DNA from 4 places in the Lysinibacillus sp. DFXJR4 genome. Region 1 is predicted to be linked to each of the others. Evidence: riboswitches for the same ligand, from Rfam matches in the RefSeq annotation. Region 1 holds a riboswitch; each other region holds the start of a gene.
What was found. Region 1 has a riboswitch for cobalamin ahead of AC2CGN_RS13160 ((2Fe-2S) ferredoxin domain-containing protein). Riboswitches for the same ligand answer to the same signal wherever they lie in the genome.

Region 1 (7,697 bases):
GTTTCTTCAGATAATCTAGTAACAAGTGTAGAAAGGCCACCTTTAATCATTATTTTTTCGCCTTTAAAGGTCGGGAAAAATTCCAGAACACGCTCCCCACCAACAAGTACCTCACAGTCTTCAATCCACTGCCTATATTGCGGCAGCAAGCTTTCTAGTCCGTTATCCCCGATCCCAATCAATTTCATCGATCGATGCAATGTCATCAGCCCTTCCTAATAATTGTCCCTGCATCGAATAAATCGATGTGGAAAGCGTTAAACCGCCTTTAATATGGTGTAAGGAGGAGTAACAGCAAGCTTCACATAAATGATGGAAAAATGCATCATAGCCCTTTTCTGCCATAATTTCGCCTACCTGTGAAGCGGTATTGGCCTCCTGTACAGCAGCTATTGTGTCCTTGTCTGCACCTATATCTGTAGCCAGTTGTGCTAAAAAATTAAAATCTATCGGAGCACTTTTGGAATGCACCATCATCACACCTTGCGCCACTTTCGAGAATTTCCCCATCATGCCAACAAGAGAGACTCGCTTAATGCCGAGACGTTTACAGTGCTTTAACGTAAAGCCAACAAAATCGCCCATTTCAATAAATGCTTCCTCTGGTAGATTAGGGTATTGCGCCATTCCATACTTTTCACTGCGTCCCCCTGTTGTAATGACTAAATGCTCACAGCCAGCTGCCTTAGCAACGCTTATTGCTTGCACTATACTTGCCATATAAGCGGAACTCGAAAAAGGCACGACGGTTCCCCTTGTGCCTAAAATGGAAATACCACCTATGATCCCCAGACGACCATTTAAGGTCTTTTTCGCAATTTCTTCACCATCTGGGACAGAAATAATAACGTTGACGCCTCGCTTAATTTGAAAATCGTCAAGAACACCCTGTACAGTGCTATGAATCATTTTACGAGGTACGGGATTAATAGCCGCTTCTCCAACTGGGACAGGTAAGCCAGGCTTTGTTACCCGCCCGACACCAATCCCACCATCAAGATGAATGCCAGGTGTATCGGCCCAGCTCACCGTGCCAATAATAAGTGCTTTATGTGTAGCATCTGGATCATCCCCAGCATCCTTTATGGTTTCACAGCTTACCGTATTGTTTTCAAACGTACAATTTTCAATAGTAAAGGTTGCATCTCGCCCAATTGGCAAATGAATTGTACTAGTTTCCTGCTCTTCATTTGTAATTAGTGCTAGCAATGCTGCCTTTGCCACCGCAGTTGCACAGGCTCCCGTTGTATAACCGTGACGCATGTCCTTGGGATCCTTTTTCGGCTTCCGCTCCATTATTTTTTCGCCTGTTCATCCGCTAAAAGTGAAATGGCATTCAAAGCGGCAACCGTCACTGTACTACCGCCTTTACGGCCAACATTCGTAATATACGGAATACCTTCTAATTTTAATAATTCCTCTTTTGACTCTGCTGCAGATACAAAGCCAACTGGCATACCGATAATTAGATCTGGTTTTGCTAAGCCTTCTTTAATTAAACGGATTAACTCTAATAATGCAGTTGGTGCATTACCAATGGCATAAATTCCACCTTCATGTAATTTAGCAGCTTTTTGCATGGAGATAATAGCGCGTGTTGTATTTTGTTTTTTCGCTTCTACTGAGACATCTTCATCTGCGATATAGCAATGTAGATCCCCACCATGCTTTTGGAAACGTTTTTTTCCTGAGCCACTTTCGATCATTTGCACATCAGCAATCACATGGCGACCTGCAAGAATAGACTTGATACCTGCCTCAATTGCCCCTGGAGTAATAATAACGCTACGACCAAGCTCAAAATCAGCAGATGCATGAATAATACGACGAACAACCTTCCACTCATCCTCTGAAAAATCATGCTCGCCCATTTCTTCTGCTATAATTGAAAAACTGTAATCGTAAATTTTATCCGGATCTACCGTTAAAGGTTTGAAATCTGTTTTAAAATCCATCTGAATTGCCTCCTAAAGTGTGTGTTGTACTGCCTGTAGTACTTCTGTAAATGTAGAATATTGCTGGCCATACTTTATATTTGGTCTTGCAATTAATATTGTCTCAATGCCACATGCAAGTGCTGCCTCTAGCTTTTCATCCACTGAGCCAACCTTGCCACTTTCCTTCGTAATCATCAAGGTCACATCATATTGACGAAAGAGTGCTTCGTTTAATTCCTTTGAAAAGGGTCCCTGTATAGCGACTATGTCCCTTTGTGCCACACCAAGTGCCTCACATTTCTCCATGTTATCGAGTCTAGGTAGCATACGTGCAATCACTCTTGTATTCTCCAGACCATGTAAAACCTTCGTAAATGTCGCAAGCGTTTTACTGCCTGTTGTTAGCATTATGACACCACGTTTTTCTGCTGCTAAGTGAGCAGCCTCCTCATAATCTTTTACTACTGTTATAAGAGGATGAGAATAATGTTCATGCGCGCGTTCATAGCGAATATATGGTATATTTGCTTGCTCCGCTGCTGCCATGGCATTTTTTGAAGCTTCCTCAGCAAAAGGATGAGAGGCATCTACAACTAAACGATAGCCTTGTTCTGTCATAATTGCTGCCATTTCCTCAGCTGTTAACCGTCCAACTAAATGAGGTAGACCCACCTCAGCAAGGCTAGAGGCTGCAGACTCAGTAACAACTGTTGCTGTTACCTGATAGCCTGCTGACTGTATTTCAAGAGCTAAGTTTCTGGCATCACTTGTCCCTGCTAACATGAAAATCATTTCACAGACTCCTCTTCATGGTGGTGGTCATGTTCGTGATGATGATCATGGTGGTCGTGATCATGGTCGTGGTCATGATGGTGATGATGATGCGCATGACCATGCACTGCTGCATAAGCTCGATAGTTTTCTAAATCCTGCATACCTGTTGATGTCCCATTTACAGCCTGCTCAATACGCTCAAGTAGCACATTTTGCAAGCGTTCATGATACCCAAAATAGTCAGCAATTTGAATATCACACTCTGGAAATTTGTCGTTAAATTGTTGACACATACCATTCATGCGTTCCATTAGGATACCCGTGAATAAAAAGTATGGAAGCATAATGATCTTTTTAGCACCTAGCTTAACACAGCGCTCAATTCCCTCTTCGACACGAGGATCCGTTACCCCCATAAAGGCACTTTCTACATATTTCACAGGCAATTTTTCCCACAGCAGACGTGTAATTTTATAAAAGTCTCCATTTGCATATGGGTCACTGCCGCCTCGTGCAATTAATAATATAGCTGTATCCTGTTGCTCCTCTTCAGCATTGAAGCCGATTTCAGCTAAACGATCCTCTAAAATTGCAAATATCTCTTCATGGACACCGATTGTTTGACCATATGTGAATGTAATATGTGGATAATGTTCTCGCGCATGCTCAATTTCTGCCGGAATATGTAGCTTTGAATGTCCAGCATGAAGAAGAATGATTGGAATCACATGCACCTCTGTTGCACCCTTCTTGACACAGTTTGTTATACCCTCTTCAATGTTTGGAGAAGCAAACTCCAAGAAACACGTTTCTACTAAGAAGCTATCATCAATACGAGGTGCCATTTGCTCGATAAATGTACGCACCTCATCATTTCCTGCTGCTAAACGGCTCCCGTGGCCGACAAATAAAATTGCTTTCATCTCATTACTCCTCACTAGTCACCGCATGGAGCGGGCTCTACTTTTATTTTTGAAGACATGTCCTGATACGTAAAATGTAGAATCTTTTTCACACGCTTAAAATACTTAAACAAACGTTCATTTGGATGGGCATTTGCTTTATACTCTTCGATGATGTCCGTAATGAGCGGAATAAGTTGTTCAGGCTCTAGTCCCTCTACAACTGGCTGTGCAGCATGCGCTGTACGACCAACTGGCTTTGCCCCAATAAAAACATCGAACTTACTTTTACGATAAACGATGCCAATATCATCAAATACTGCTCGATAGCATGCCATACCACAGCCATTAAAGCCAATATTCAACGTTTTCGGTAAAGACATTCCGCCAAGCTGCTTCTGAATCTCCTCGGCATATGGAATCGAATCAGCCTTTTCCCCATAACAGAAGTCACAAGCCTTTAATGATAGTACATCCCCAATCGGAGCCAGTAAGAATCCAACCTCACGTAGCTTTGCTGTAATTTTTTCTGGCCCCGTTGTTGGAATTTTTAAATGGATTTGATGGTCTGGCGTGTATTCCATCGTTCCATCCTCCCCGACAACCTCTGCTAGCGTCATCATCTGTTGCGGGGTGAAAAATTTATTGGCTACTCCTGGGCTCACAGCTAACTCAAAGATAGATTCGATTTTTTGTTGCACAAGCTTGGGTGTTGCCTTTACCTCACTTGTTCCGTTGACCATCGCTAAGGCTGCTGTCGCCATCTCAAGTGAAGTTTTTTTTTGTTTCGGATTAGGAGAAATGGCTAAACTGGGTTCGATGCGATTAGCGTTGGGATCTGCCGCAAAGTCATTGCGTGCCTTCCCTGTTTCTTGATTCATTGCCCATGGTTCATTTTCTTCCCTTAAACGTTGGTGTGGACGTAATGGCTGCTTCTCCTCTCCAAGTGTGTATTTACGCTGATAGCCACGTGGTGTAATCATTTTATTATCATAGAAAAATGTTGATGAATTTCCGATAATAACCGTTGTCAGCATCCCAATATCATGCTCTAGCATTTCTGCTAAAGTTGTCATGGTAACCTCCTGACGGTCACGATAAGCGCTTTTAACAAGTCCCACTGGTGTATCAGGTGAACGATATTCTAATAAAATTCGTTGGGCCTCCACAATTTGTCTTGTACGTCGACCACTTTTTGGGTTATACAGTGCAATCACAAAATCCGCCATCGCTGCTGCTTCCACACGCTTCGCAATTAAATTCCAGGGTGTTAGGTGGTCACTTAAACTAATCGTACAAGCATCATGCATAATTGGCGCTCCTAGTAAACTTGCACATGAGTTGATAGCAGAAATACCTGGAACAATTTCTACCTCTACACCAGTTGCCTCCGTCCAACCAAGCTCGATTAATACCTCATACACTAAACCTGCCATTCCATATACACCAGAATCACCGCTGGAAATAACGGAAACAATATTCCCAGCCTCTGCTTGGCGTACCGCTTCCTGTGCACGAGATACTTCCTCCGTCATACCCGTACTAACAATGGATTTTGCATTCACTAAGTCCTGAATTAGCTCTACATATGTTTTATAGCCTATGATCATATCACTCTGTTGTAATGCCTCTACAGCCCGATGTGTAATATGATTAAAATCACCAGGCCCAAAGCCAACTACAAAAATCTTTCCTTTTTGCGCCATTTTTGTTACCCCTCTTTCACCTTTTCGATGCCTTTAATGGCTGTTGTTTGTGCTGTGCGCTGTAATGTGCCCTCACGAAGCGTAAAAACATGTTCATGGTGCAGTGACTCATGATGTAAATCCTGCACAAGTGCCCTCGCATGTTCAGTTGTTGGCACACGGTACCAATTCCCTTGCGGATAAGCAATGACAACACATGCATCCTTACATCTGCCATTACAACGTGTCCGGGTTGTATGTATTTTTTTATCAAGTGCCTGCAACTGTATCTCATCACGAATGGCTTGCGTAATTTCCTCTGCTTCTTTTTTCATACAGCTACTGCCATTGCAAATAAAAAGATGTGTCTGCATCCCCTCTAAATTCCAAGTAGTCATCGTTGTTCTCCCCTCAATACGTTTAGGAACAAGAAAAACCTTTACTCTAATCGAAGAGTAAAGGTTTTGTAGAAGCCAAATAAAGTCGAATAAGATAGGTATTCGCCTTTGCTTCAACTTCTCCCTCCGAAAAGTTTGCATGCATCATTCCATAAGCAGGTTTCCTGACTTAAGCTTCCATTTACTTTCGCGCCTTCCCAAGTTTGCACTAGTGGCATTTGCGATTTCATCAGCTATTACAGTAGCGGGGGCTGTATTGGACTTTCACCAATTTCCCTATTATCTTGAAAATATTCAAGCACTTATGTATGTTTTTATATCAAATTTGTATGTTTAACATGAATTTAAAACTGTCTCTATCATATCTTAAAATTTTAAAATTTCAATATTTCTCTCTAAAATTGTGACATTTTCATTAAAATTTCATCAAAAAATTCGTAGAAAAAAGAAAAATTTCTCTTTTATTTTATCAGAATTTTCTAGATTGTACCTCAATTTTAAAAATTTTTTTCTAAAAAAAGATAGCATCATGATGGAAAATTATGTTACACTTTGTCGTGAAATCTCACAACTTCATCTTTTTTCGGTGCGAAGTGCTTATCATTTCGCTTAAAAGGGAAGCCGGTTCAAGTCCGGCGCGGTCCCGCCACTGTACTAGGGAGTTTTATAGAGAATGTCACTGTCCAACGGATGGGAAGGCCTATAAAATGAGGAACTAAAGCCAGGAGACCTGCCGAAAAGAATGTGAACGTTTCAACCTACGAGGATAGGTGTGCGGCTTAGTAGAATCGAATTCTATTTGTTTTAGCTATGCACTTTTCCCTAAGGAGAAGTGTTTTTTATTTTTCGCACGCTAATTCAAAAACTATATGTAAGGAGGAGAAATTTTGAAATTCTCAGGCTGGAAGCTTAGTTATTTCTTATTGGCATTTTTATTTGTGCCAAATCGTGCATTCGCCATGCATATAATGGAGGGCTTTTTACCAATTGAATGGGCCATTTTCTGGTGGGTTGTATCTATTCCATTTATTATTTTAGGATTACGTTCAATTCGTAAAACGATCGATGCAAACCCTGAAACTAAAATGATTTTAGGACTATCAGGTGCCTTTGCCTTCGTCTTATCAGCATTAAAAATTCCGTCAGTAACTGGAAGCTGCTCGCATCCAACAGGAGTTGGACTTGGTACAGTTCTTTTTGGTCCATTAGCAATGAGTGTAATCGGAACAATTGTATTATTATTCCAAGCTTTACTTTTAGCGCATGGAGGGCTTACAACTTTAGGAGCAAATGCCTTTTCTATGGCAGTAGTTGGTCCAATTATTGCTTATTATGTATTTAAAGGCTCTCAAAAAATGGGTCTTTCATTTTCTGTAGCTGTGTTTTTAGCTGCTATGCTCGGTGACTTAGGTACATATATTGTCACTTCTGTTCAATTAGCTCTTGCTTTTCCTTCTGAGGTTGGTGGCTTTATGGCGTCATTCACAAAATTTGCAGGTATTTTTGCATTAACACAAATCCCTCTTGCTGTTAGTGAAGGGATTTTAACCGTAGTTGTGATGAACTTCTTGAAAAAATACAATGTGAGCGAATTAAAAGCATTACGTGTTTTTTCAACAAAGGAGGCACATTAGAATGAAAAAAAACTTATTACTGCTAGCTATCGTTGTGTTATTAGCAATTATCCCTCTATTCATTCAAAAGGGTGCAGAATTCGAAGGTGCAGATGGTGAAGCAGAGGCAGCAATCGGGGAAATAAATGCTGACTACGAACCATGGTTTGAAAGCATATGGGAACCACCAAGTGGAGAAATTGAAAGCCTATTATTTGCACTACAAGCTGCAATAGGTGCTGGATTTATCGGATACTTTATTGGCTTAATGCGCGGCAAACATAAAGAAGGTTAAGTATGTTACTCATTGATAAGTATGCATATATGAATAAGCTAGCGTCTGTTCATCCGCTAGAAAAAATGTTGTTTTCTTTTGGACTATTATTAT
Region 2 (7,697 bases), on a different contig from region 1:
TCCTATCTTATCTTAACAATTTGTAGATGTGTCTGCAAAACTTGCCTATTGTTTCTACTCGCAATTTGCGCTAAGCTAATGTGCGGACTTCTTTCATTATTTTTGAAATTTCATAGATTCTCTTACATTTAATAGAATTTTTTAACTTTAATGAGAAAGTACATTATTTTTCAGAAGGGGTGAAAGGGATGGCTTGGGAGGTTTTCAGTATTATCGGAACAATTGCCTTTGCTATTTCTGGGGCAATTATTGCCATGGAGGAAGAATACGATTTATTCGGTGTTTATATACTCGGTATTGTCACTGCCTTTGGTGGTGGCGCAATTCGTAACTTACTTATTGGCCTGCCTGTTACAACATTATGGGGACAGGATATGATGTTCCAAATTGCACTTGCGGCAATTACTATATTTTTTATTTTTCCACATCATCTAATTCAGCATTGGCATCGTTGGGGAAACTTTACGGATGCCATTGGCTTATCGGCATTTGCTATTCAAGGTGCCCTCTATGCTGTAAAGCTCGACATGCCCATTAGTGCAGTGATTGTAGCTGCTGTCTTAACTGGTTCAGGAGGCGGCATAGTTCGAGATCTTTTAGCAAGACGCAAGCCTCTCGTATTACGTGATGAAATTTATGGGGTTTGGGCAGCTCTTGCAGGACTCATGATTGGTCTAGAAGTATTGACAGGCGACCTCTTTTTATATGGATTATTTGGTATGATAACAGTGCTAAGAATTCTTTCCTATATGAAGAAATGGCGTTTGCCTTTACGAAAGCTCAATCGGGCATAGGCATTTTATAAATAGTAACAAGCCCAAATAGTTTTGAATTATGGGCTTGTTATACTTTTTGTTACGATCTATTCTTTCGATTCTACTAGCACTACAGATTCCTCAAGTGTTGCCATGTTTTTCATCATGGAGCAAGCTGCATCTAAAATTGGAAAGGCTAAAGCTGCACCAGAGCCTTCTCCTAAACGCATATTCATATGTAGCATTGGTTCAACCCCAAGCAACTTGGCTGCTATTTTAGCCCCTGGTTCTTCTGAGGCATGGGAAGGAATGATGTAGTCCTTTACTTTTGGCTCAAGCTCAAAGGCAATGAGAGCAGCAATCGTAGAAATAAAGCCATCAATTACAACAGGTTTGTGATTTGCAGCAGCCGCAAGTACAATTCCAGCCATAGCACCTATTTCTAAGCCACCAACTTTTGCAAGAATATCAATAGCATCGTGGCGATTGGGCTTGTTTAGTGCAATAGCATGCTGAATAACCTCCACCTTATGCGCAATTCCCCCTGCTCCAACACCTGCACCTAGTCCTGTTACTATATTTGGATGACAGGCATGAAGCACAGAAAGGATAGCCGCACTTGGTGTTGTATTCCCAATACCCATTTCACCAGTTCCAAGAACATCCGCTCCGTTTCTTATTTCGTTCGTTGCAACTTCAATTCCTACTTCGATGGATTGAATAGCTTCCTCTTTTGACATAGCTGGACCCTTTGCCATATTGTCTGTTCCATATTTAATTTTCTTTAGAATGACTCCAGCATCCAATGGTAAATCTTCTTTTACACCAACGTCGACCGTTACAATTTTGGCATTGGTTATGCTGGCGATTGCACAAACCCCCGTTAACCCTTTTGGAAAATTCATTGTTTGTAAAAAGGTGACCTTTTGCGGATTTGAAGTTACATCTTCCTCACAAACACCGTGATCTGCTGCACAGACAATAATTGCTTTGCTCTCAATTTTAGGAAATAATTCTCCTGTAATACCAGCAAGCTGTACAGCAAGATTCTCCAATTTCCCCAAGCTTCCAGGTGGCTTGCTCAGAGAGTCTATATATTCCCTAGCTTTCTCCATCATACGGCTATCCGCATTTTGAATTTTTTTAATCGTGTGCTGTAATAATTGCATGAAACTATTCCCCTTTCAATCTTTCGAGACAATATAAAAAGCCTGCAGTTTATTCATGACAAATAAACTACAGACTTTTCCATCGTCTATATAATCGAAGCAATTAGGCAGGTCTCCTGGCTCAATTTCAACATTTCATAGAACCTTCCCAGCACCATGCTAGTGGCATTCTCTATGAAACTCCTTTTTACAGTGGTGGGACCGCTAAAGACTTTCACTTTATTCCCTATTCTCCCTCAATGGGCACCTAATGCTATTATGCAATTTCTTTTAATTTACTGTAAAGATATCTTTCTGTCAATATGTCACCTTTAAAGCTAAATTAGACTTCTTTCTGATCTATTTCACTAATAAATGTCGCGCCAAGCAATAGAATAGCTCCTATTATTTGCAGCATAGTCATTTTTTCTCCTAAAATCATCGTTGAGATTACCAATGACGTTAGAGGGTCAATATAGCTTAAAATGGCTATGCTTTGCCCCTTTAAATGACTCATTCCTAAAAAGAAAAGATAGAAGCCTATACCGGCATGGACAATGCCCAATGCTATTAGTAAACTGATGGATTTTATATCGATATACATGATTTGAAATCCAGTTGTTCCATAAAGATAAAGTGCTAGAAATAACGCTGCTAAAGAAAGCTGCAGAATTGTGTTTGACGGTTCTTTAAGTCCATGAATATACTTATTGACAAAAGTTACCAACGTATAGAAACATGCTGCAATAAGCCCATACACAATGCCGATATCTTGCCCATTTTCTTCTGTAGCTTGGCTATGGACAATAAAGAATAATCCAACTAAAGCCACACCTACATAGAAAATTTTTCTTAGATACAGTTTTTCTTTTAATATAATTGGTGATAAACAAATCACTAAAACTGGCGCAAAATAATAGCTAAGCGCTGCATTGGCAATGGTTGTTTCTTTGTACGCTTGAAATAGAAAAATCCAATTCCCACATAACGCTACACTTGATAGCAGTAATGGCCATATATTAGACAAAATGGATGCTTTCGTTATTTTTTCTTTTTTAACGATGAAAATTATCAATAAAAAACTAGAGCCAATCACACTCATCCAGAAGGCAATTTCACTGGATGGCAGGTGTATATATTTAGCAAAAACACCGATAGCCCCAAAGATAATCATAGATAAAACAAATGCAAATTTTCCGCTCACTTCTGATTCCTACTTTCTACTTATATAGTTTTTAGCCTATACAGTAGAATCTATTGCAAGAAGAGCAAGCTAGTGTGGAATGCCTTAAACAGTAGACTCTACTGTCAAGACATTGTTGGAGGCGCTATTGATCGGAACATATTACTCATCCTTTCTATTTTCAACTCGGTCATTCTATACTTATTTTACCAAAATCCACTAGATTTAAATAGTTCGATATTTGGCTGGTGTCATTCCAACATATTTTTTAAATACTTTACTAAAATACTCTTCATTACTATAGCCCACTAACGAAGCGATTTCATTATTTCTTTTATTACTATGAACTAGTAGCGCTTTGCCTTATCAAATGCCTGATAAATAATTTAAATCCATCTGAGGATCATCAAAATGCGTATAAAAATAATTGATTATTTTTTTCCTGTTAGTGTTATGTATTTTAATAAGATATACGATGAAGACCGCTTTCATCGTGTAGCTTTCTAATACTCCGAAATTTTATAATGACTATAGCGATTATTCCCTATCTTTTCAAACTTCAACGCTTTTATAATACGGTAGGCAATATACTTGCTTGGTATATTGAATTCTTGGCATAAAGTGGTTGTAGAAATATAGCTTTCCCGTAAAAGTCGATAATCCTGTAATGCTTGTAAAAAAGCCTCATTATTTTCTACACCGCAGCTTCGACAAAGCCAAGAGCCATGCCTATAAAACATGCTCTTCTCATAGGCACACTTTGGACAAAGAACACCTGATCTCCATTCATCTTCCATCAGTTTTTGTTCCCATAATTTATCTTGACGAATAGATTTTAAGTGCTTAAGCAATCTCTGAAAATCACTCTTTTCTAATGATTGTTGACCAAAATGCTGTAGCTGTTGCCATAAGAAATAAGGTAAACCCACACTATGCATAATTGGACATTCTGTGCTTAATTGACCAATTATGGTAGAAGGATTTGCAATTACGATCACTTTCACAATTGGGAGCTCTATATTTAGTTGCTTTAATAATATTTGGAAATAGCTTTGATGCCGAAATAGTTGATCTACTGGATAGATGAAACTGTCTATTTTTCCATCCGAAGTTGTACGAATACATTGTCTCTTTACATCATCAAAATCAAGTTTTCCTAAAATATTTTTAATTTCTATTAAGCATAGAAAATGTGGTGTCACAAATAGTGTATCGATTTGATGTGTAAAACCTGAATTATTGATAAAACAATAATCATAGAATATTTGATGAGGGAAAGTGAAGTTCATTTCTTGCCAAAGTCGATCAACTCGGAGCTCACCTTGAAAACCAGCACTCAATTTTCGATGTAACTCTTGAAAATACGGATAATTTGGGGATGTTTTCTGCAGTCTGCGTAATAACGCTTCAAGCTTTAACAGTTTGTGGGGCTTTTTTCGCTGGGTTGTTTGCAATTTATCACCACCTTTCTTGTATCTATCATATCAGCTAGAATGAATTGTGTTCAATCGAGTGTTTTTCTCTTGCTATCAAGCACAAGCGGCCTTCTATCTAGCATAAATACTAATCAATTCTGCACATATTCCCCTCCATTCAGCACTCCCCCCATCAAAACATAAATTCCTACTTGTATTCGACAAAAAAAGCCTCCGCATACTAAAGCGAAGGCTTCAAAATCAATGTTATTTAAATTCTAACTCACCATCATAGGCAAGCATACCACCTTCAAGGTTTGTTACATCAAAGCCTTGAGCTTCTAAATAGGAGCAAGCATTTGCTGAACGACCGCCAGCCTTGCAAACAATAATATATGGTTTCGTCGCATCTAATTCCTCTAGACGTTCTGGAATGGTTCCAAGCGCTATATGCTGAGCACCAGGAATCATACCTTGAGCTACCTCATCTTCCTCACGAACATCTATAATGTAAAGATCTTCATTAGCGTCTAATAGTTCTAATAATTGCGTTGTATCCATTGATTTCATAAAAGTTTGTCCTCCAAAATATCAATTTCCTATTACATTATAGCTCGAAGGCAAAAAAACAGCTAGTGTCATGAACACTAACTGTTTTCATATCATATTTACATGCTTTTATTGCTCTGTTTCTAAAAAATCTACTTGCTTTACAGGAACGAATGTAGAAATAGCGTGTTTGTAAATAAGATGCTGCTTACTTTCAGCATCAATTAACAACACTGTAAAATTATCATAGGATTTTACAGTTCCTTTTAATTGAAAGCCGTTTAAAAGAAACACAGTTACAAATACACTGTTTTTACGTAGATGGTTCAAGAACGTATCTTGCAAATTAATTGACTTCATCAAAAATGCCTCCCTACTCTCTTTCTACCTCTTCATTCCTATAGTAGCATGTTCTACCATTTTAGCAATTAGTAATTTTTAGAAATTCTCTATTCTGTAATGGGATGTTTTAAATTTGTTCACCATTTGAAATAAAATAGATATCCATCTTATTACGGAAATAGGTTAATTGTCTTTTGGCATAGCGACGGGAATTTTGCTTTAAGCTTTCAAGTGCTTCATCAAGTGAGCATTTACCATCCAAATAATCATACAATTCCTTATAGCCAATCGCTTGAATGGATTGTACACCTCGAATATTTTGCTGCCATAACCCCTTTACTTCCTCTAACAAACCGTTGTCCATCATCACATCAACACGGTGGTTAATTCGATCATATAGCTCTTCTCGAGACATATTTTGACCAAGCCCTAAAACAACATGGTTATAGAGAGGAATCTCTCCACGATTTTGTGCCTTGGAAGCCTTAGAAACACCACTTAGCTCAATCATCTCTAATGCTCGTATCACACGGCGCGTATTATTGGGATGGATGGACTCCGCAGTTTGTGGGTCAAGCTTCTCTAGCTTCTCATGCATTGCCTCAGGGCCTAATTTTTTAAGCTCTTCATAATAAGCCTTTCGTGCCACCTCATCTACCTGCTCCTCTGTAAATTGAAAATCATAGAGCACTGCCTGCACATATAAACCAGAGCCCCCTACAATAATAGGCAACTTCTCCCGTGCTCGAATTTCTGCAATTTTCGTTCGCACCAATCTTTGATAGTCTGCTACTGAAAAAGCCTCCGTTGGCTCCTTAAAGCTAAGTAAATGATGTGGCACCCCCTCCATCTCTTCCTCAGTAATTTTAGCCGTACCAATATCTAAGCCTCGATAGACCTGCATGGAGTCACCGTTTATAATTTCACCATTATATTTTTTTGCTAGCTTAATACTTAATGCTGTTTTACCTGAAGCAGTTGGGCCAACAATTGCGACGACCTCTGCCTGTTTTATTTTATCTTGTATCATTTTTTTCTAACCACCGTAATAAAACTTGATAGACTGCCTCTTGGTTATCCTCGTTTAAAATTTCATGGCGTTTATCCTCAAATAAATAGACTGTCACATTCTGTAAGCCTGCCACAGCGAATTGCTCAGCAACAGCATAAATACCCTGCCCTTGATCTCCCACTGGATCCTTACTACCACTTATCAAAAGAATAGGAAGATCTTTTCTTACTTTAGCCATTTCATTTTTTCGATTTAAGGTCATAAAACCTGTTGTCAAATCTACAAAAAATTGATTTGTTGGGATAAAGCCACAATATGGATCATCTATATATTTTTGTACCTCGTTTTCAACAGAGCATAACCAATCATACGCCGTCTTCGAATTGGAAAATTGCTTATTAAAGCTTCCAAAGCTCAGCTTGTTTAATAGCTTGCTTTCTGTCTCTTTTCCAAGCTGCTTCGCTAAGGCTCTCGCTACTAAATTCCCCATCGCATGCAAGGTTGTCACATGCCCTGTTCCACAAAGAATTACCCTATCAACATGGTGGCTGTACAGTTGTATAAATCTTCTCGTAATAAACGATCCCATACTATGTCCAAAAAGTATGAAAGGGACATCTGCAAACTGTTCATGTAATGCTGTAACTACCTCATGGACATCCTCTACGACTCGATCAAACCCATTTTGTTCAGCAAAAAACCCTAATGTACCATTATAGCCTGCCGTCTCGCCATGCCCACGATGATCATGCATAGTTACTGCATACCCAGCTGCCGTTAGTGCGCTAGCAAACTTTATATAGCGCCCACTATGCTCCGCCATACCGTGCAAAATATGAATATGGCCAATACATGTACTTGACGGCTGTAATGTACGCGTAAAGACAAAATGGCCGTCTGACATTTCAATGTAACGTTCCATTTCCCTACACTCCCTCTTCCACAAAACTTGTTGCATCTAAAATAGCCTGTTCTAGATGAGCAATATACATGTTTTTTTGTGGCTCTGTATAATGTAAGCGTTGCTGCATCACTTGAATAACCTGTTGTTTATAACGTTTAACAGCATCGATATCAAAGTATAACAAGCCTGTACGACGAATAAAGAAGTCACTTGGTGTGTATACCATCTCTGCCTCGATACCATAGAGCAGCATTGCATGGAGAGCAAGTGGCATTGTACTACCATGCTCATGTAAATATTTTACCTGATCAAACAACGCATCGACATTTGTGCCATATTTTTGAACAAGCATTTTTGCTTCATCATAGTTTAGCCCGTACTGAATGCCT
Region 3 (7,697 bases), on a different contig from region 1:
AAGCTGTTCTAGTGAGATGCGATGCAAAATATTCATCTCCGTACCAAAGGCATTTACTAATCGGTCCATCATTTTTGGTCCTAAGCCTGGAATAAAATCCAATGGAACTTGATGAATATAGGGTGGACGAACACGTTGATTAACAAGCTGCTCTGATAACTCCTGAATACGTAAGGCGACTCCTTTTATAATTTGCGTACTGTTACATTTTGGACAGACAGTCGTCATATTGTCTAGCTGTTCGCCACACTTTGCACAGACTGTTTGATGGTACTTACCAAGCAAAGGATTTAAACCATAATTAGCCGTTATTGCTCTCCCTTGCTGCTCTTGAAGTGCCAATTGCAATTCAGAAAAATTAGCATCAGTTAATCGTAATTTTTGATATTCCCGAGCAATCTTCCCAAGAGAGTGTGCATCAGAATTGCTGACAAATGGATAGGCTTGAAGCTCCTTAATATTGTTCACCATGTAGGTATCCGAACTTAATCCCAGTTCAATGGCGTCTATAAGCTGTGGATCGAAAACTTCTGTTAAACTTCGTTGTACGCCTTTACCAAACAGACTTTTAAATGGCGTAAATACGTGTGCAGGAATAAAAAGCCCACTTAATTCATAAACTTTCTGTTGTAGCGTTCGTGCATCGCAATATATTCGCTGAGAGCTTAAGTGGATATTTTTCATATGATTTGACATCCAAGTTGAAAACTCTCTCATCAGGTTAAGTGTTGGGAAATAGGCAAGCACATGGATAGGTCCTAAACAATTCTCATCATAAATCTCTATTTCACTTCCTGGGATCAGAGTAGTTTCCTGATAGCGTAGACCCCCTTGTTCCAATTCCTTGAGTAAACCTTGTTCCATCATCCATGCCATCTCTTCTATTACCTCTGGAGAATGGCAATCAATAATTCCAATAATATCAAGACCCTTTCTTGCACTAGCAGTCTCTAAAACATTTGCTAATGTTAACGTTTTACTGCCTGTAATTTTAACAGCACGTCCATTAAAAGTACGTCCAATATGAATATGTAAATCAGCATAAAATTCTTGCATCATTAAACTTCACTCCCTTTATTTCTTCAATTCCGCCACAGAGTAATGTGTACTGATTTTTTTGGGCTTGCTCGAAAAGCTCTTCTTCAAAATCCGTGACATCCACCGGGGCTTTATACTGATTCAACTGGTGCATATACATCTGTTGAATCAACATAAAACAGAAAAACCTCACATTGCTGCAAGGTATCTCTTTTGTTCATTATGATGGATGATTGTTATGCGTGCCATTATTTGCTTCAAAGGCACTCGAGCCCTGAGATGACATTGAAGAGGAGTCATATGCCACTAATGTCACGCCAATTTTCTTTTCCAGTTCGTTAATTTTTTCAAGCTGCTGTTGGTCTAATTGCGCAAACTTAATCTCTTCCACTATCATCAAATCCTTTCATCCATAAAGTTCCCCGAGAAAGTGTTATTTATGCGTATCAATCATCTCTCAGATCTGATTTTTTCAAGCACCTCAAAAAGCCATTCTTCAACTTCAAAATTTTGTAACAACCATCGGGGATTTTATTTTGACTTCTGTCGCTTCGCTTTGAATACAATACATTTTTTGCTTTCGCAAAGTAAAGATCTGCTAAATCAGATAAAAATGACTGACTATCAGTCATTTTCTTTGACTTTATTTTAACTATTTTGTAACATACTAATTAAGCAGGACAAAAGCGGGGGATTTCATGTCAAAGGAAGAGAAAATTATTCAAGCAGCAATTGAAGTTTTTCGTGAAAAGGGAATTGAAAAGACAAAAGTTTCCGATATCGTTAAAGCTGCAGGTATCGCACAAGGGACATTTTACCTTTATTTCCCATCACGACTTTCGGTTATGCCGGCTATTGCGAAAGTTATGGTTGAGAAAATAATTGCTGCCATTAAAGAAGGAATTTCCTTACAGGAACCTTTTGCAATGCAGCTTGATAAAGTAGTCGATATTGTTTTTTCACTAACTGAAGACTATCGGGATGTATTTGCCCTTATCTACGCTGGTATTACTCAAACTGAACATATGAAAGAATGGGAAAATATTTATGCGCCCTATTACGAATGGATGAATAATTTCTTATATGAGGCTCAACAGCAAGGAGTAATTCGCCCTTCTTTAAATACTACACAATCTTCTAAACTTATTATTGGGTTAGTAGAATCTGCAGCTGAGCAAATTTACTTGTATGATGACAGTAAAGAAGAAGCTATCAGACTGCAAAAGCTTGAACTCCTTGACTTTTTACATCATGCACTTGGCTTACGTCACACATAAGTGACGTTCTTTTTTACACGATAAATGACTGAATGTCAGTCATAAATATGATTAAACGAAAGGAAACGTAACTATGAAAAAAGATTGGCTGTATGTTGGACTAACAAGTTTATTTGAATTATTTTGGATTTTCGGCTTTAATGTTGCACATTCCTGGTGGCATTGGATTATTATCGTAGCCTTAATCGCTACGGACTTCCATTTCTTATCAAAAGCATGTGAAAACCTACCTACTGGCACAGTTTATGCAATTTTTGCTGGGGCAGGAACAATTGGTACCACATTAATGGACATTTTCATTTTTGAAGGAGAGTTTAACACTATGAAAGCGATTTTCATGTTTATTTTAATAGTAGGGGTTATTGGTCTTAAATTAGCCGATAACACTGCTAGAGATCATGATAATAAGAAAGGAGCTAATGCATAATGGGCTGGTTACTTGTATTATTAGCTGCAATATCAGAAATTATCGGGGTGGTAGGCTTACGCTTCTACAGTCAGAAAAAAACGCTTCGTAATTTATTTATATATGTGGGTGGATTTGGGTTGTCCTTTGCGCTATTATATGCCTCCTTTAACTATTTACAGTTAAGCATCGCCTATGTTGTATGGATTGGTATTGGGACTGTTGGGGCTGTCCTTGTAAATATTATATTTTTTGGCGAATCCAAAAACCGCACCCGTTTGATTAGTATCGTTGCCATTATCATTGGTGTAGCAGGTTTAAAAGCAATATCTTAATTTATTTTGCTGCTTTCGGTAGAATTTAGTAATAATGTTTGGTGAGAAGATGTCCGAAGGATTTAAAGATTTAAGCACATAGTAGTAATGATGAAGAGGGTGTTATTTGGAAGATTTGGACTGAGAATAGCTAAGGATTTTTGTAATAAATGAAGCATTGTCCTCCATTAACCACAGTCCTATCCATAGATAAACAATATGGCGTATCCGCACTAAGTGATACGCCTTTTTCATACTATCAATATTTTAATATTTTCGTATATTGCTCCGATACATACGTTAAATACGGCTTACCTGTAAGAGGGTGGGTTTGTATATCGGCATAAACACCAAATACATCTTGTAATAATGCTGGCGTAAGCACTTCTTCTGGTGTACCAGAGCAAACGATTTGACCTTTCTGTAAAACATAAATTTGATCGCAATACATAGCTGCAATATTTAGGTCATGCAAAGCAGCAACAACGGTTAAATGCAAAGTTTGAATTAAATCCATTAGCTGTAATTGATGCTGTATATCTAAATGATTTGTTGGCTCATCTAAAATAAGTATTTGTGCTTGCTGAGCAAGTGCACGTGCTACCATCACCCGTTTTTTTTCTCCACCTGACAATGAGCTGAAACTACGTTTTTCTAAATGTGTGATACCTGTTTGATTTAATGCATCCTTCACAATTTGAAAATCTCGTTCTTGATCAAGCTCCAATAATTTTTTGTGAGGTGTTCTTCCCATACTTACTAAATCATGTACTGTAAAGTCAAATAAAACCGGTGTTTCTTGACTTACTACCGCCAAATTTTTAGCAATGTTTTTACTTGATTGCTTAAAAATATCCTGCTCATTTAACAGAACCGTACCATTTTCAGGCTTTAATAGGCGGTACATATTTTTTAATAAGGTTGACTTCCCGCTACCGTTTGGACCAATTAGCCCAACAAATTGCTGTTCCCTTATTTGCATACTAACCTCATGTAATATGCGTTGATCCTGAATGGAATAGGATACCTGCCTTGCTTCTAATGTCATAGGTTTAATCTCCTTCACCGAAAGAATAATTATTACGGCGCAGTAGCCAAATGAAAAATGGTCCTCCACAAAAAGCTGTAATAATTCCAATTGGCATTTCTTCAGGAGCTATCAAAATTCGAGCAATCGCATCTGCCCAAACTAAAAAAATACCTCCTAATAAAGCACTAATTGGTATTACATATTTATAGTTAGAACCTACAATTATGCGAACAATATGTGGAATAATTAAGCCAACAAATCCAATAGAGCCGCTTACTGCAACAAGCACACCCGTTAATAAAGATACTAGTAGGATAAGCTGTAAACGAAACTGTTGGATATTGACACCTAATGTAACTGCTGCCTCTTCCCCAAGCAATAATAAATTTAAATGACGATAATGGAGCCACAGTAAGGCAAACACGACGATAAAAATAGTTGTAGGAATAATTATATTACTCCATTTTGCACCAGCTAGACTTCCAAGCATCCAATACATAACTGCCTTAATTCCACCCTCTTGCTTTGCCATCATTAAAATAAAATTCGAAATAGCAGATAAAATAAACGATACTGCCATTCCAGCAAGTAAAAGTCTAAAGACAGATATTTTTCCTCCAACACGGGCAAGGAAAAACACTAACAATATGGCTAGTAGTGAGCCTAAAAATGCAGATACTGAAAGAGCAAAAATTCCTAGGAATGAAAATGCACCTAAAATAATAACAGCTGTAGCACCGACTGTTGCCCCTGAGGATATTCCTAATATGTATGGTTCAGCTATAGAATTACGCACAAGAGCCTGTATAGCTGCTCCTGCAATTGCTAAGCCTGCTCCTACAATGGCAGCCAACAAGACGCGTGGCACCCGTATTTGCCAAATGATAATTTCTTGCGAGCGACTCCAATCCTGCTCTATAAAATTTTGGACGATTGGAATTTTGGACAGAATAACCTGCCACACATAAAGAGGTGTGATGGAAACAGATCCAACCATAACAGCCAAAGTCATAGAAATGATTAGTATTAGAAACAAAGACAGTGATAATAGTATAAATTTTTTATTCATATGTATAATACTCCTAATCAACCGTAATAGATATGAAGCAATAAAAAAGAGTATTTCATGCATAGTATGCATAGAAATACCCTAGATTCATCAACAAAGTCAGAAAGATTTCCTTCTATTGTCCGTAAATGCGTTCATCCTCGTGGGCATTACAACTATCACTAAATGGCAGGTCTCCTGGCTTCGAATCAACGTTTTATGATTACCTTCCCGTTCCTAAAACAGTGGCTAAATCATCATAAAACTCCTCGTTACAGTTGCGGGACAGCGTCGGATTTTCACCGACTTCCCTTTTAAGTGACACTTTATATAAGATGCCACACCATTAGTATCCAAACTATTAAAATTATGACGATTCTATCATACATTTAAGTAGTTAGTCTATTAATTATCATTGAGTTAACTAAACATAAATTATAGGTTGACACAAATATTTTATTTTCATACACTATTTATAGCTTTAATAGACAGGAGTGAAATTATGGCAACAGTTGCAGAACACTCTCATCATAGATTAAGAACAGTAGATATTGCCTATATTGGATTATTTTCAACGTTAATGATGATTGGTGCAAATATTACTTCTATTGTCCCTTTCATGTCTGTAGGTGGAGTCCCCATCACATTGCAAACTTTCTTTGCTATATTAGCTGGACTCGTTCTTGGTAGTAGAAAGGGTGCGCTTGCTTGTACGGTATATATGTGCATTGGCTTAGCTGGTGCACCCGTATTTGCACGTTTTGGTGGCGGCTTTGGACAAATCTTGAGCCCTACATTTGGCTTCATTGTCACATTTATTTTAGCTGCATTTATCGCAGGACTAATTGTTGAGCGCAGCGGCACAAAGAAAAGCTATATTGTTGCAGCAGTAATTGCTACAGCTATTAATTATTTACTAGGGACAAATTGGATGTACTTTGCTTATAAGCTATGGGCTAGCGCTCCAGATGCTTTCAATTATAAGATGGCCTGGCTTTGGATGATGCCGCCTTTGCCTAAGGATATTATTTTAGCAGTCTTTGCTGGTATTTTTGCGCATCGACTACAAAGGATATTAAAAATAATACCAATAAAATAGTTGAATTCTTAAAACGCCAAACCTACAAAGATGGCGTATTTCTTATAATCCTTCCATTATTTCTGCACATTTATTTGCTACATTAGGTGTAAATAGTGAGGAGGAATAAAGGATGAAGATAAAAAGAAGTTGGTTTATCAGTTTCCTGACAGTAATTACTTTCCTAACGTTATCAGGTTGCTCTGACAAGACAGAATCAGGGACGAAAAAGGACAATGACATTGAGCAGAATACAAAGATGGATCATTCAACAATGGATCATTCTAGCTCGGGTGAGGTGCCCATAGCGTTGAAAACTGCCGTAAACCCTAAATTTCCAGAAGGAAGCACAGCTATTATTACCAATGGACATATGGAAGGTATGGAGGGAGCAAAAGCAACAATTGTAGGCGCATATGATACTACTGCATATATTGTCTCCTATGATCCAGCTACAGGTGGTGAGCGTGTAGAAAATCATAAGTGGGTTATTCATGAGGAATTGATTAATCCAGATTTAGCTCCATTAGCCTCTGGTACTGAGGTTAAGACAAATGCATCTCATATGACGGGCATGGAAAATGCGACTGTTCAGATTGATAAAGCAGTCCAAACGACTGTTTATATGATTGATTACACAGCTACTACAAATGGAGAGTCTGTAAAAAATTATAAATGGGTAACTGAGGACGAATTAGAAACAGAATAAGACGCTGAACCTCTGTAGATTTCTTGCAGAGGTTCTTCTAGCTTCTAAGATCTAAAGCATTTCTCCCTGCGGACTTAAGCCATTTATAGCCAAGCCCCCAAACAGTTTGTAAATAATCATCAGCAGGAAAACCACTTTTCCGTAGTTTCTCTCGTAAATTACGTACATGTGAATCAATTGTTCGATCCTCTATCGAATCATGGTAACCCCATACAGTATTAATAAGATGCTCCCTAGTAAAAACCTTATTTTGATGCGCTAAAAATAAGGCTAGCATCCCAAATTCCTTAGGTGTTAAGGATATTTCCTTCTGTCTAAAACAAACTTCAAAGGATTCCTTGTTTAAATGTAATCCCTCAAACGACACAATATTTTCATCACTTTTTGCCCTCCTTAGAACAGCATTAATACGTGCTAGTAACACTTCTTCATCGAAGGGTTTAAGAATGTAATCATCTGCTCCTAGATTTAGACCTTTTACCATATCAGTATGCTCCCCTTTTGCTGTTAGCATAATGATGGGCACATCCCAAAACTTCCTTATTTCTTTACAGGCCTGCCAGCCATCCATTTCTGGCATCATGATATCTAAAAGTACCAGATCTACATGATTTTCTTCTAAATAGATCAGAGCCTCCTGAACGGATACCATTTCCTTACATGTGAAAACAGGCTCTAAATAAAGCTTAAGCAAGTTTAACATTCTAGGTTCATCATCTATGAGTAGTATTGTTTTCATGCTTTTTGACTCCTTTAAACGTTAAGATAAAAGTTGTTCCTTTATTTTCTATACTCTG
Region 4 (7,697 bases), on a different contig from region 1:
TTTTATAAAAAAAATAGACTAAATGCATCGAGACAGAATCACCTTCCTATGATTCTGTCTTTTTGTTCGGATATGGTTTATTATATAATATACTTACAAATTATAGGTAATTGGAGTGATTAAATGGCGTATATTCGTGAAAAGTTAATGATTACAACTGAAAGGCTAGTCCTGCGATTATTTCAAGCATCTGACGCAGAAACGGTGGCAAAGCTTTGCAATAACTATAATATTTATAAAAGTACATTGTACCTGCCCTATCCATATAGTTTGAATGATGCGTTGTCATGGATAGAACGCCATTACGATCATTTTATGGAGGATATTTCGTACGAGTTTGCAGTAACTGATAAAGAAACTGGCGAATTATATGGAGCAATTGCATTATCGAATAACAAACGTTTTAATCAAGGAGAAATTGCCTATTGGATTGGTGAGCAATATTGGGGAAAAGGCTATGCAACAGAGGCAGCGCAGTCGATTCTACAATTCGGTTTTGAAGAAAAGAAACTGCACAAAGTATTTGCACGATTTTTTTCATCAAACCCTGCTTCTGGAAAAGTAATGAAGAAAATTGGTATGACACAAGAAGGAATATTAAAGGATCATATTATAAAAGACGGTAAATACGAGGATTTAGTATTTTATGGAGTTATTAATCAATAATTTAGAAAGATGGCCTAAGAAGCTTTTTTAGCCCTTAAGCCACCACCCTCTATGATTCTTATAGGTATTTGACAAACCAATCTCGAATATATTCCAATCTATTCATTCTTAACATTGGTTTTCCGCTTCTTGAAAGTTCGTGATTGGATTCAGGGAAGCGAATAAATTTTGCTTCTTTTTTACGATGCTTTAAGGCAATAAACAATTGCTCTGCCTGTTCAATCGGGCAGCGATAGTCTTTTTCACTGTGTAAAATTAACAGTGGTGTCTGTACATTGTCCACATATTTCAGCGGAGAATGATGCCATAGCTTTTCAATATCGTCTAGTCCCGCTTGAATTTGCCAGTCTGTAAAGTAATAGCCAATATCACTTACACCGCAAAAGCTAATCCAGTTAGAGATAGAGCGTTGCGTAACAGCCGCTTTAAAACGGTTTGTATGGCTAACAATCCAGTTAGTCATAAAGCCACCATAGCTGCCTCCTGTCACGCCAAGTCGGTCTTGATCAATAAATTCATACTGTTCCAATACATAGTCAACAGCAGCCATAAGGTCTTGATAATCATTGCCACCATAATCACCTCGGACTGTATCAACAAATTTTTGACCGTAGCCGTGACTACCGCGAGGATTCGTATATAGTACCGCAAAACCTTGTGCAGCAAGTATTTGAAATTCGTTAAAATAGGTATGGGCATACATTGCGTGCGGACCACCATGGATTTCAAGAATAAGTGGATATTTTTCCCCATCCTCATATCCGATGGGCTTCATTATCCAGCCGTTTACTTTCCAGCCATCTGCCCCTTCATATTCAATAGCTTCTGGAACAGATAATATTTTTGATCTTAAAAACTCTTCGTTAACTTTAGTGAGCTGTTCCTTTTCACCAGTTTTCAAATTGACGTAAAATAGATCACCAGGATTTGTTGTAGTGCTGATGGCAACGACTGCTTTATCATTTTGTGAATCAAGTGAAAAACCATAGACATACTGATTATCATGAATCGCTGGATATATTTCTCCAACAATATTTCCAAAATAAATGGCTGTATTTCCGTGATCTGTCACTTGGAAGTAAAAGCTATGACTATCCTTCATCCATTGGACACGTGGAGCCACGACATCTTGTAGATAATCTCCAACTACAAAATCACCGACAGGAGCGTCAAAATCACTTGTTACACCTGTTAAATTACTCTGCTCCAAATCATATATCCATAGCTTTGCTTGTGTAGCGTTTTCAAATTCTCTCTCACTTCCAAGAAAAGCGATGTATCGACTGTTCGGGGACCATGAAGTTTGGTAGAACATCCCCTTTCCTTCTGTTAGTTGGCGCGTTTGTTTTGTTTCTACCTCCAATAAATAAATATCATTATTGAAAGAAAAATCTACATCCTCTGTTAAATCAGCCGAATAAGCCAGATATTTTCCATTTGGTGACCATGTATCCAAATGGAAATGATGGCTTCCTGTCGTCACTTGTTCCAGCTCCCCTGATTCAAGATCGACAATGGCAATGTGAGTATATTGATCCATATCGATAAATCCAGCAGCATCTGATTTATACTTCATGTTGTCAACTTCAAGAGGTTTAAGTTCTTTTTCCTCTTTCTTAACATCTTCTGCTTTATCACAGATATCTTCATTTTTACCAAGCTTTACGGAGAAGGCAATTTTCTTACCACATGGAGACCATACAGGTGATGTCGCACCGTTTTTACAATGCGTAACTTGTTTGGCCTCTCCACCTGTTTTAGCAAGCACAAAAATTTGTGGCTTGCCAGTTCTCGTTGATACAAATGCAATTTTGCTGCCATCAGATGACCATACAGGTGAATTCGTTTTATCATCACCAAATGTCCATTGTAGAGGGTTTTTTTCAGTCAAATTTATATAAAATAAATTAGATACATAGTCATTCTTTTTTTCATCAATACAAGTTTCTACATAAACTACTCCTTTTCCATCAGGTGATACTTGTGGATTTGATACTGATTTTAATCGATATAAATCTTCTGGTTGAATCCCATGTTTCACTGTTATTCGCTCCTTCTTGTTGAATTCTTACATAGTATTTTATTTCGATACACTAAGTATTTTCCCTGCTTAAAAGAAAAAATTTTTTAAGCCTATGTAATCTTTTATATGTGAAGAAGTATTTTACAATGACGAGGTTTCTTACAAAGTGACACCATGCTTGATAAGACTAGTTTTTAGAAATCAAACGCTATATCCCAATAGTCAGCCGTTTTTGTTCTACGATAAAATTTATAAAAAGGTTCATTTGGTCGAGCATGCTCTTTGTAGAGTAAAATAATTGCATGGAGATAGCTTTCAATATGGTTAACAGGAATCCGTTTAGCAAACAATGTCCCCGCTTGAGCTTTTGCCCCCATCGGCACCGCTCCTAAATAAACATCAAAGCTATCCTTTTGATAAATGAGGCCGATATCATCATAGACAGCATTATAGCAAGCCGATGCACAGCCATTAACATTTAAGCGTAATCTTGATGGAACTGCCATCCCTTCTAATGAATCATATAATTGCTCTGTTATTGGGGCTGCCTCCATTTTATCGCCATCACAGAAATCACATGCCTTCATGGCAACAATCGGACCTTGCTTTGCCACGTATAGACCTGCTTTTTGTAGCTCATTTATAGCTTCTCCTAGACCAACAGTAGGAATTGATAATAATATACTGTAGGATGCAGAGTATTTAATAGCACCAGTGTTTCCAACGACCTTTGCGATTATTTGAAATTGTGTTGGAGTATAATGCTTATTAATAATTCCAGGGCTTACCGCAAGGCGAGTAAATTCTCCCTGATGATTTAGCTTTTCAAAGGTTTTCTCTGGTATGTTCATATTAAATGCATTCATGTATAATATCTCTCCTTATGAAAAAGGAGCCAGCAAAATGCTAGCTCAAATTTTAAAAGTTATCTGGATAAAAGCCTTTTGCCAAAATTTGAATCGCTTCTGCGGCACGGACACCTTCAGATGCTGCAGATAATGGTAAAATAACAAAATGTTCGTTTTTCACGGCTTCTGTTTCTTTTAACGCTGGGTCATTCTTTAAGAAATTAATTTTTTCCTCAGCAGATGTCTCCCCATAATCAATGACAACTATCACCTCTGGATCACGTGCAACTGCATCTTCTTTTGAAACAGTTGTCCAACCTGCCTCCACATTACCAAAAATGTTTTTACCCCCAGCAATCGTTACCAACTCATTCATAAAGTTTTGCGCTGCTGTAAAGACTTCCTTATCACCGCTATCAAAAACTAAAACAGGTAACTCTTTGCCATCCTGTGGCAATTTGGCACGAATATTATCTACATCTTTTGTCATTTGATCAATTAAAGATTCTCCACGATCTTCGACACGGAATATTTTTGCGATATTACGAATATCTATGAAAATATCCTCTAAAGTTGGTTTTGTCATATTGGACGCTGTATGTAAATAGGTGTGAATTCCTAATGTCTCAAGCTCTTCAGGAGTACCAACACCTTTTTCACCAAAGGCGCTTTTCCATCCCCCATATAAAAAGTCTGCCTCTGCATCAATAACCTGTTCCTTTGTAGGATATTGGTCAGCTAATACAGGTACTTTATCGTAAGCAGCTTGGAAAGGCTCATAAATTTTATCATCTAAATAGGCTGTACCAACCATTGAATCCTCTAAGCCTAAAGCTAGCATAATTTCTGTTACATGTTGGTTTAAGCTAATTGCTTTTTTGGGCGCCTCTTTATAAACCTGTGTTGTCCCATTATTGTCAATCGTTACTTCTGCCGTTGCCGCTTGCGATGGTTCAACCTTCTCCCCTTGTGCTGCTGATTCTTTATCTTCCTTCGCACTGCATGCACCTAAAATGGCCATCAATGCCAGTGCAAAGACAAGCCACACGCTGTTCCATTTCTTCATGTCCTTTTCTCCTTTGATGTTAAATATATAGTAAGAAATCAGTTGACTTCTTTACTACCATGTTTTTGTTATGTACAGTGTAATAAATTGATAAAGGGCATAAAAAAATCCCCTTGTTTCCAAGAGGTTCGCATAGTGAAATAATGGCTTTTGACCTGATTCACTATCCCCATCCTCGTGGTTAAAGTAAAGAATAATATTGGCAGGTATCCTGGCTTAGGTTCATCATCTATACGCCTTCCCATAGGTTGATTACAGTGGCATTTTGTATAGACTCCCCATTTACAGTTGCGGGACAGCATCGGATTTGCACCGATTTCCCTTTTAAGCAAATGACTAAGGCCATTTGCACCAATATAAAGGTATTATTGATTGTTATAAATATTATTGATAGACTAGCAAAAGAAATTTCTATTCGCAATCTCACAAAAAAATCCATTTACTAATTATCTTTAATATTATAGCACTATTCTTACATAATCGAGAACTATTTTACATTAATTATTTTTCATAATCAGTTGATTTGGAGCACAATTATGACATATTCATATTTCTTGAATTCAACAAAATTCTGTTACAATAAAATGGACGGATTTATAGAAACGAGGATTATTTTATGCATAAAACTATTGGAGTCCTTGCTCATGTGGATGCAGGAAAAACAACATTCTCTGAGCAATTATTATTTCATACAAAAAGTATTCAGGCTCGTGGGCGGGTGGATCATCAAGATACATTTCTGGATAATCATGAGCTGGAGCGTCAACGTGGCATCACAATTTTTGCTGAGCAAGGTCGGATGACAATTGGCAACGATACCTATACATTAATCGATACACCAGGACACGTCGACTTCTCCCCTGAGATGGAGCGTGCGATTCGTGTTATGGATTATGCCATCATTGTGATTAGTGCAGTTGAGGGGTTACAGGGGCATACAGAAACAGTCTGGCACCTATTACGTCAGTATCACATTCCAACCTTCTTTTTTATCAATAAAATTGATCGTGAAGGTGCAGCGGTGGATAATGTTATGGCACAGCTTCAAAAGGATTGCTCTAAGGACGTACTACTAGTAAATGAAATGTTCCATTCGGATTATATTCCTTCTAACATAATGGAATGGCTAGCTGAACGTGATGACAATCTTTTGGATGCTTTTCTTAATGAAACATTAGATAGTGGTAGCTGTTTTACCCAACTCCAAGCGATGATTAAACAGGAAAAGGCATTTTTGTGCTTTACTGGCTCAGCATTAAAAGATATCGGCATAAAGGAATTCCTTGCACAGCTCCCGCTGCTTACTGAAACACATTTCAATGCTGCTGCACCATTTCAAGGTGAAGTCTTTAAAATTCGACACGATGGCCATCAACGTTTAACTTTTATTAAGGCATTACAGGGAACCTTGCATATTCGAGATGAGTTTTCTTTTGGAGACGTAACCGAAAAAGTGACGGAAATAAGGTTATATAACGGACATCGTTATGAAGCCGTACAGGAAGTGACAGCTGGCGAAATTTTTGCTGTAAAAGGGCTTAGCTTAGCAAATATTGGTGCAATCCTCGGAAGCTCTAGTAACCCACAGCCCTATGAGTTAGTGCCAACTCTTCAGGCCAAAGTACAATACAAGGGAGACCAGCATATAAAGGAAGTCTTAAAAATCTTTCGTATCCTTGAAGCGGAAGAGCCTTCATTACGTGTGATTTGGCATGAAAAATTTCAAGAGATTCAAGTACATATTATGGGGGTTATCCAGCTTGAGGTCCTTATTGAAGTGCTAAACAAGCGATTTTCACTAGCCATTTCATTCGGGGAGCCACAGATATTATATATGGAAACAATTGCATCAACTGTTACAGGATATGGTCATTTCGAACCTTTAAAGCACTATGCAGAAGTACATTTATTAATGGAGCCAAGTGCACGCGGTACTGGTATTACATTTGTCAATGCATGTCATACGGACGATTTATCCGTTGGGCATCAACGACTGATTGAAAAGCACTTATTCGAGCGCGAACATCATGGATTACTAACAGGCTTTCCCGTAACTGATATTCGTTTTACGCTTTTAACGGGGCGTGCACATATTAAGCATACCGACGGCGGCGATTTTCGCGTGGCCACATTCCGAGCATTACGGCAAGGGCTTGAACAAGCGGTGAACATCCTTCTGGAGCCCTATTACCGCTTTAAGTTAAAAGCATCTACCGATTTTATCGGCCGCATAATGACAGATATTCAGCAAGCATCCGGTACATTTGACCCTCCAGTTGTTTCAGAAGAGGATGTCATGATTACTGGTCGTGCTCCTGTCGCGACATTTATGAACTATAGTACGACCTTTGCGGCCTACACCAATGGTAAGGGTGTGCTTTCTCTACAATTTGATGGCTACGATAAATGTCATAATCCGAACGAAATTATTACTCAAATCGGCTACAATAAAAATGCCGATCCTGAATATACATCCGCAAGTATTTTTTGTGCAAAAGGAAAAGGCTATTCCGTTCCATGGCATGAGGCACAAGCAGCAATGCATTGTATCAAATAATTTAGAAAAGTAGAAACAGGACATGTGGAATTGATACCATGTCCTGTTTCTGTACTGCAGATTCTATTAATTCTGGTTTCGAGAGGTATTGATTAAACTGAGCGGATTTCTCCTTGGCCTGAGCAGTTTTATGGCTTGCCTGAGCGGGTTTCACTTGAACCTGAGCGATTTTTGGGATGACCGGAGCGGGTTTCTCCTGTACCCGAGCAAGTTTTGGGATGACCGGAGCGGGTTTCTCCTGTACCCGAGCTATTTTTTGGATGACCAGAGCGGGTTTCTCCTGTACCCGAGCAAGTTTTGGGATGACCGGAGTGGTTTTCCCATGTAACTGAGCTATTCTTGAGCTGACATGAGCAGTTTTCTCTTGAGCCCATGTTGTTCTTGGATTAAATAGAACAATTTCCACTGACCTGAGCAGCTGCTTTTTTCTATAATGCCCATACATTTTGCCTTGTGTCTTTGAAAGGGCGATAAGAAGGTTCTACAACAGCATAGCTATGGGAATTCGAAAAGTCTGTTAACACTTTGCCTGGTCTA

Region 2: another riboswitch for cobalamin. It lies ahead of cobT (nicotinate-nucleotide--dimethylbenzimidazole phosphoribosyltransferase); the one in region 1 lies ahead of AC2CGN_RS13160 ((2Fe-2S) ferredoxin domain-containing protein).
Region 3: another riboswitch for cobalamin. It lies ahead of AC2CGN_RS21670 (FecCD family ABC transporter permease); the one in region 1 lies ahead of AC2CGN_RS13160 ((2Fe-2S) ferredoxin domain-containing protein).
Region 4: another riboswitch for cobalamin. It lies ahead of AC2CGN_RS07730 (ABC transporter substrate-binding protein); the one in region 1 lies ahead of AC2CGN_RS13160 ((2Fe-2S) ferredoxin domain-containing protein).

What each region holds. Positions count from the first base shown of each region.
Region 1 is NZ_JBXUNW010000005.1:99,849-107,545, reverse strand. It holds gene cbiE (precorrin-6y C5,15-methyltransferase (decarboxylating) subunit CbiE) at 1-206, opposite strand, end outside; gene AC2CGN_RS13185 (cobalt-precorrin-5B (C(1))-methyltransferase) at 163-1,296, opposite strand; gene AC2CGN_RS13180 (precorrin-8X methylmutase) at 1,296-1,955, opposite strand; gene cobK (precorrin-6A reductase) at 1,968-2,729, opposite strand; gene AC2CGN_RS13170 (sirohydrochlorin chelatase) at 2,726-3,634, opposite strand; gene cobJ (precorrin-3B C(17)-methyltransferase) at 3,649-5,319, opposite strand; gene AC2CGN_RS13160 ((2Fe-2S) ferredoxin domain-containing protein) at 5,325-5,696, opposite strand; cobalamin riboswitch at 5,834-6,016, opposite strand; cobalamin riboswitch at 6,264-6,448, shown strand; gene AC2CGN_RS13155 (energy-coupling factor ABC transporter permease) at 6,584-7,330, shown strand; gene AC2CGN_RS13150 (energy-coupling factor ABC transporter substrate-binding protein) at 7,332-7,604, shown strand; gene cbiQ (cobalt ECF transporter T component CbiQ) at 7,607-7,697, shown strand, end outside.
Region 2 is NZ_JBXUNW010000001.1:325,144-332,840, reverse strand. It holds gene AC2CGN_RS01560 (trimeric intracellular cation channel family protein) at 189-794, shown strand; gene cobT (nicotinate-nucleotide--dimethylbenzimidazole phosphoribosyltransferase) at 863-1,924, opposite strand; cobalamin riboswitch at 2,014-2,190, opposite strand; gene AC2CGN_RS01550 (DMT family transporter) at 2,247-3,107, opposite strand; partial or broken gene AC2CGN_RS01545 (helix-turn-helix domain-containing protein) at 3,312-3,434, opposite strand; gene AC2CGN_RS01540 (nuclease-related domain-containing protein) at 3,590-4,540, opposite strand; gene AC2CGN_RS01535 (rhodanese-like domain-containing protein) at 4,769-5,071, opposite strand; gene hfq (RNA chaperone Hfq) at 5,180-5,410, opposite strand; gene miaA (tRNA (adenosine(37)-N6)-dimethylallyltransferase MiaA) at 5,520-6,422, opposite strand; gene AC2CGN_RS01520 (alpha/beta fold hydrolase) at 6,409-7,326, opposite strand; gene AC2CGN_RS01515 (glycerol-3-phosphate dehydrogenase/oxidase) at 7,331-7,697, opposite strand, start outside.
Region 3 is NZ_JBXUNW010000017.1:49,763-57,459, forward strand. It holds gene AC2CGN_RS21635 (endonuclease Q family protein) at 1-1,056, opposite strand, end outside; gene AC2CGN_RS21640 (hypothetical protein) at 1,037-1,213, opposite strand; gene AC2CGN_RS21645 (hypothetical protein) at 1,259-1,429, opposite strand; gene AC2CGN_RS21650 (TetR/AcrR family transcriptional regulator) at 1,737-2,315, shown strand; gene AC2CGN_RS21655 (DMT family transporter) at 2,389-2,742, shown strand; gene AC2CGN_RS21660 (DMT family transporter) at 2,742-3,056, shown strand; gene AC2CGN_RS21665 (heme ABC transporter ATP-binding protein) at 3,295-4,083, opposite strand; gene AC2CGN_RS21670 (FecCD family ABC transporter permease) at 4,088-5,134, opposite strand; cobalamin riboswitch at 5,285-5,476, opposite strand; gene AC2CGN_RS21675 (biotin transporter BioY) at 5,616-6,212, shown strand; gene AC2CGN_RS21680 (YdhK family protein) at 6,325-6,900, shown strand; gene AC2CGN_RS21685 (response regulator transcription factor) at 6,938-7,639, opposite strand; gene AC2CGN_RS21690 (sensor histidine kinase) at 7,614-7,697, opposite strand, start outside.
Region 4 is NZ_JBXUNW010000001.1:1,507,805-1,515,501, reverse strand. It holds gene AC2CGN_RS07750 (class I SAM-dependent rRNA methyltransferase) at 1-22, shown strand, start outside; gene AC2CGN_RS07745 (GNAT family N-acetyltransferase) at 124-666, shown strand; gene AC2CGN_RS07740 (S9 family peptidase) at 725-2,713, opposite strand; gene AC2CGN_RS07735 (precorrin-3B methylase) at 2,884-3,555, opposite strand; gene AC2CGN_RS07730 (ABC transporter substrate-binding protein) at 3,608-4,603, opposite strand; cobalamin riboswitch at 4,788-4,974, opposite strand; gene AC2CGN_RS07725 (GTP-binding protein) at 5,220-7,160, shown strand; gene AC2CGN_RS07720 (hypothetical protein) at 7,162-7,566, opposite strand; gene AC2CGN_RS07715 (hypothetical protein) at 7,589-7,697, opposite strand, start outside.